DNA from 2 places in the Alkalihalobacterium alkalinitrilicum genome. Region 1 is predicted to be linked to the other one. Evidence: predicted binding sites of a transcription regulator. Region 1 holds the regulator's gene; the other holds the start of a gene.
What was found. The regulator LexA, encoded in region 1, represses DNA repair genes until DNA is damaged. The targets are predictions, from matches to a motif close to CGAACATATGTTCG.

Region 2: BK574_RS11090 (Y-family DNA polymerase) is a predicted target of LexA. The motif match lies at 1,535-1,548, and genes of this name have one in related genera.

The regions. Positions count from the first base shown of each region.
Region 1 covers NZ_KV917368.1:47,258-50,446, reverse strand. The annotation lists gene BK574_RS00225 (YneB family resolvase-like protein) at 1-614, opposite strand, end outside; gene yneA (cell division suppressor protein YneA) at 622-915, opposite strand; gene lexA (transcriptional repressor LexA) at 1,070-1,696, shown strand; partial or broken gene BK574_RS00210 (IS1182 family transposase) at 1,885-3,189, shown strand, end outside.
Region 2 covers NZ_KV917368.1:2,366,282-2,369,470, reverse strand. The annotation lists gene BK574_RS11105 (SDR family NAD(P)-dependent oxidoreductase) at 1-261, shown strand, start outside; gene BK574_RS11100 (YqzH family protein) at 252-455, opposite strand; gene BK574_RS11095 (YqeG family HAD IIIA-type phosphatase) at 571-1,053, opposite strand; gene BK574_RS27470 (hypothetical protein) at 1,196-1,342, opposite strand; gene BK574_RS11090 (Y-family DNA polymerase) at 1,661-2,869, shown strand; gene BK574_RS11085 (YolD-like family protein) at 2,881-3,189, shown strand, end outside.

The sequences.
Region 1 (3,189 bases):
TACCTGCGATTGACGGTTGCTTTAGATGTATTGTACCCAAGTCCATTTAAAAAACTACTAATCTCTGAGAATGTAAGCCCTTTTTTTCTCAACTTAAGAATTTCATCGATTGGAATATCTTTCCTCTTTCTCCCACCCACCTGATGTCTTAACAAGTTTTTTTCAGGATCATACCCATTCTTTATTGCTTTTTTCATGCCTCTTTTAATTTTCATATTATGTAATTTTCGCTGGTATTCTTCAATGATACTAACAATATCCATTAGGATCGTATCCATCTCTGATGGCTCTAGTTGGTTTCCTAAATTGCAAAGCGTATATATTTTTTTATTCATCTTTCTAACTTGATATAATAAAGCAGTTTTCGTATTGCCTCTACCAAGTCGAGTATCATCTTGGATAAGTAGTACATCTACACCACCTCTAAGTAACTCCAATACTTCTATAATTCCTTCTCTATCATTTTCATATCCACTTTGACGTTCCTTTATCACTTTAACAACTTCAAAATCTAATCGGTTAGCTAAATCTAATAATTCCTCCGCTTGTCGATGTAGCGAGGAGGTTTGTTCCTCATTGTTTGTACTCACTCTACAGTAAACTACTGCTTTAATCATTTTTTCACCTACTGTTCGTATCTACTGGGATGGTTAACGTTTGCCCAGCTATTAAACTACTTTTTTCCATCTCATTCGTTTGTATTACCCAATGAATAAATTCCTCTATGGAGAATGGGTGCTCATAATTTGTTGCAAAGCCCCATAAAGTATCTCCTTCATTAACAACAACCTCAATAGTTTCAGTTATTCCTTGTTTCTCAGCACCCACGACAGACATAAAAGCAAAAAATGCTATAGAAAGTACAAATAATAATACTAGTGTTAATTCTTGTCGAGTTAAATTTACGAATTTCATCAAATACCACCTCATAGGAATGTATGTTCTTGTCTATTATTGTAAAAGAGAACACCCATTCGTGTCAATGAATAAATTAGAACTTATGTTTGCATCCCTTTTTTTGACATGCTATACTTTATTTAAGATTAATTGGATAAATGAGGTGTCATTGATGACAAAATTATCAAAAAGACAACAAGAAATCTTAGATTATATTAAAACTGAAGTACGAAAAAAAGGTTATCCACCTTCTGTTCGGGAAATTGGCGAAGCAGTGGGACTAGCCTCTAGCTCTACTGTACATGGTCATCTTTCTCGCCTTGAGAAAAAGGGACTTATTCGGCGCGACCCTACAAAACCGAGAGCTATAGAGGTTATTGACCAAGAACAAATAGGAGCGGAACAAGGTATTGACACTAGAACAGCATTTGTCCCAGTCATTGGTAAAGTTACTGCTGGACAACCTATTACTGCGATCGAGAACGTCGAAGAGTATATCCCATTACCTGAACGGTTAGTCTCAAATGATTCTGTCTATGTTCTTATCATAGATGGAGATAGTATGATAGAGGCTGGAATATTTGATGGAGATATGGTAATTGTTCGTCAACAACAAACAGCCAACAATGGAGACATTATCGTTGCTATGACTGAAGAAGATGAAGCTACAGTAAAGCGATTTTTCAGAGAGAAAGATTATATCCGACTTCAGCCTGAAAATTCAACAATGGAACCGATTATACTTAAGAGTTGTACAATTCTCGGAAAAGTGATTGGAGTTTTCCGAACCATTCATTAATTTTACAATTCAAAAAAAGAGGCTGGGACAAAACTCAGTAAATGGAATTAAAAGAGGCCCCGAGAACATTTTTTGTTCTCGGGGCCTCTTTCGTATGTATTTAAGTTTTTTCATTTTACAAAACAAAAAAAGGACAACCACTGATAAAATTAAAGTTCCTACACAATAACCATCGGAGGTGTGCCCTTATGTATAAACACTATAACATGAATCAAGTAATTTTGCCTTTAAATTTAGAAATGAAACTTCAAGAAAATGATATTGCATTCGCGGTTCATCATCTGGTAGAGCAGATTCCAGAAGAAGCCTTTGCCGGCTTCTTGAGAAAGACCGGGTGTCCTGCTTATCATCCGCGCATGATGATGAAAGTCATTTTATGTGCATACACACAATCTGTTTTTTCTGGAAGGAAGATTGAATGCCTACTTAAAGACAGTATACGCATGATGTGGCTGGCTCAAGGTTATGAGCCAAGTTACCGAACAATTAATCGGTTCCGTGTTCATCCGGAAGTTCAAGAACTCCTCCGTGAGTGCTTTGTTCAATTTCGATGTCAACTTGTCGAAGAGAAGGTGATTGACAATGAAGCCATTTTTATTGACGGGACTAAGATTGAAGCCAATGCCAATAAATTTTCATTCGTTTGGCGAAAATTGATTGAAAAATACAGTGCCAGCCTGATCGAAAAATCAAAACAACTGTATGATGAGTTGGTGGAAAAAGAAATCATTCCTGAGATCGAGCGAGAAAGCACTGAGGACCTTTCAGTGGAGGAGCTCTCTCTTATCACAGCGAAGTTAGAAGAGACCGTCGAAGAATACACTAAACAAATTGAAGCAAGTGAAGAGGCAAGCGAAAGGAAAGATCTTCGTTCAAAGCGTAAAGAACCAAAGAAAGCCCATAAACAATTTCTGGATCTTTTCATGCGCAAACAGAAGTACCAAAAAGACATGGAAATCTTTAAAGGACGGAATAGTTATTCAAAGACAGACCACGATGCCACGTTTATGCGTATGAAAGATGATTATATGAAAAATGGACAACTGAAAGCTGGTTATAATGTACAAATTGCGACAGAAGGTCAATATACGCTCGCTTACGAGATCTTTTCAAATCCAACTGTTACACGTACGTTGCGCCCATTCCTTGATAAAATTGAGCACCATTTCTTTGAACTCCCAGACTATATTGTCGCAGACGCTGGTTATGGAAGTGAGGAAAATTATGAGGATGTGCTTGATAATCGAAAGCGCACACCTCTTATCACGTACAATACATATCGTAAAGAGAAGAAAAAGCGTTTTAAACAAGACGAATTTCAGACAGCCAATTGGGATTATCATAAGGAAGATGATTCAACAGCTGCTTACAGAATAGAAAACGGGTGAGATCTATGACCAACGTAAGGTGGACGTAGAACCAGTTTTTGGATATCTGAAGGCTAATTTGCGTTTCACTCGAAAGTCCGTGAGGGGCAACGAAAATGTCAAAAA
Region 2 (3,189 bases), 2.3 Mb from region 1:
AATATTCATGTAAGTCTAATTAACCCAGGACCTATTCGAACAGCTTTTTTTGACCAAGCAGATAAAAGTGGTACCTACAAAAAGAATGTTGAAAAGATGATGTTATCACCAGAAGATGTGGCAAATCGGATTGTCGAACTTATTATTAAACCGAAGCGAGAGTTAAACTTACCATGGTGGATGAATGTGGGATCAACTGTTTATCAGTTGTTTCCTCGTCTTGTTGAGAAGTTGGGTGGAAAAAAGTTTTATCAAAAGTAATTAACGGTTAAATAATCGTATATGACATCGTGAAGAATATGATGAATGTCTTCATTGGGATTTTCTAATCTCTGTTTATTAAACTTATCTATGAGCGTGTCGACTTGTTCGACGGTTAAACAAACATCAGGATCTTGCACATAGCTTGCTGTAATTTTTTCGATCTTCTTTTTCAGGAATTGACGATCAATCATTATTACTACTCCTTAATTAAATGTCTTCTTTATTTTAGTAGAGTTTTCAAAGTGAAACAAAATATACCCCCATAAACTGAAAAGGTAGAAACCGCAACAGTTTCTACCTTCGCCTTTACCATCTTCTACGAATAAGCCTTTCGAATACTCGCTTTAACCTAATATTCCACGGCTCATGTTCTTCGCCGACTGGGTGAACAAGCACGGTCCTCATCTTAAGACGTTTACCACACCAAACATCTGTAAAAAGTTGATCGCCAAGAAATAAGCTTGTTTCTTTCTTTGCTCCTATTTTCTGCATATACTGTTCAATCTTCCTTATACCGGGCTTCCCACTGCGTCCTAACCCATGTATTCCTAGAGGTTCAGAAAAGCGGTCAACTCGCCCTTGACTATTATTTGAGATGATGGCAAGGTCGACTCCACTTTCTTTTAACATGTTGACCCAGTTCTCTACATCTTCTCCTCCTGGTTGATGATGAATAGCTAGTGTACTATCTAAGTCGGATAAAATCGTTTTAATATTATTCTTTTTTAGCCATTCTGATGAAATCTCTGTAAAATGTTTTAACTCAAAATCAGGTTGAAAATATTTCATTTGCCTAAGTTCTCCTATGTATTTTTCTTTTTGTTAATTTTCCCTTTATTTTTACTGAAATGCAACTTTAAAGGTTATTTATGCTGTTTCTAATTTTAACAGCAATAAGAGCACTGAAGGCAATCAGCGCTCCTTTTTGCAGTTATCCCGTTACGATCGTATGTTTGCCACCAGGTTGGTCGTCTACATCGTCAACGTAGGCAATCAATACAACATTTAATTCTTGTTCAAGCCTTTTTAACTTTTGTAATTGTTGGTCATTTAAGCTGGCTGCATGATAGTGTTCCATGTTTAGTTCACCCCATGTTTAGCATTACCCAATTGGTTTTCGATTATTTTAAAGAAATCGTCTTGTCTCTTTTTTGTTTAACAGGCTGCCAAAGGTTGTGGAGATAAACGCCAGTAACTAATAAGCAAATGACCATAAACTAAGTAAGAGATTTTAAGTATACGGATATGTAAAGTTTTTCTAATTGATAAACGAACGTATATTCGGTTATAATAAAGAATACAATACGAACATAAGTTCCTTTTCGAGGAGGGAATTCACGTGGTGCCGCAACAATTATATGAAACGCTTGAAAAGCGGAGCATTCTCTGTGTTGATATGAAAAGCTTTTATGCGAGTTGCTCGGCATTAGCCCTTGGACTTGATCCATTAGAATGTTATTTAGCTGTCGTTGCTGACACAAATAGGTCTGGTAGTGTAGTGTTAGCTGCCACTCCAAAACTAAAAAAGGATTTTGGAATTAAAACAGGAAGTCGTTTATTTGAAATTCCTGATGATCCACGGATTCAACTTGTCAATGCACGAATGGCGATGTATTTAGACACTTCGGTTGAATTGACGAAGTTTTTCACTCGTTATGTCCCTTTTGAAGCAATTCATGTTTATAGTGTCGATGAAAGCTTTCTTCAAGTAGATGGCACCGAACGGCTTTGGGGAACAGCTCAGCAATTAGCAGAACGAATCCGTGAAGACATGCTGAGAGATTTTGGTTTAACGTGTGCAATAGGCATTGGACCGAATATGCTCATGTCTAAGCTTTGTCTTGATATTGAGGCAAAAAAGTCAGGAGTAGCCCAGTGGGATTTTGAAGATTTGAAGAAGGAATTGTGGCCACTACCGTTACGAGAGATGTGGGGTATTGGTTCAAGAATGGAAAAACGGTTAAATCGGCTCGGGATACGGACGGTAGGACAACTTGCTCAATATGATGTTTCACGGCTTGAGAAAGCATTTGGTGTCATGGGCAACCAAATGTATTACCATGCTTGGGGAATTGATTTATCAGAACTTGGTGCCCCGATTATGCAAGGGCAAATTAGTTTTGCAAAAGGCCAAATTTTACTCCGTGATTATAAGGAAAAAGAAGAAATTGAGTGTGTGATTTTAGAGATGTGTGAGGAAGTAACGCGGCGAGCTCGAAATAGAAGTAAGGCAGGACGAACAGTAAGTTTAGGGCTCGGTTACAGTAAGGAAGAGTATGGAGGCGGATTTCACCGTTCGATTAGTCTTGACGAACCGACCAATTTAACGATGGATATTTATGAGGCCTGTCTACATTTAATGAAGAAGCATTATCGGGGAGAAACGGTGCGACAAATTACGATTGCGTTATCCAATGTTTGTGACGATGTTCAAGTTCAACTTAGTTTATTAGATCCTGATAAGCCTCGCAAAAAGGAATTAGGTTATGCGATGGATGCGATTCGTAACAAATATGGATCAGATGCCTTATTACGTGCTGTTTCTTATACGAAAGCAGGTACTGCTAAATATCGTTGTACACTTCTTGGTGGTCACAAAGCATAGGAGGATAAAAAATGATTAAAGATCGTGGAAATATAAAATGGACAGCGATGATGCTTCCAGAGCATGTTAGTTTGCTCCATGAGTTAAAAAAAGAACTTACTTATCAGACAAAACCAGAGCTTGATGAACAACAATTGCTAGAAATGAATGAACAGATTTGTGAAGGAATGGAAAATAATGAGGCACTTATTTTTACGTATTACGAAAACTATGACTATCATTGTATGGTTGGTACTGTTCATCATTTTAATGAGGTGGAAAGGAAGTTACACATTATCGATCGATTTGGAGAAAAATGTTATTTAAAGTTGGACGAAATT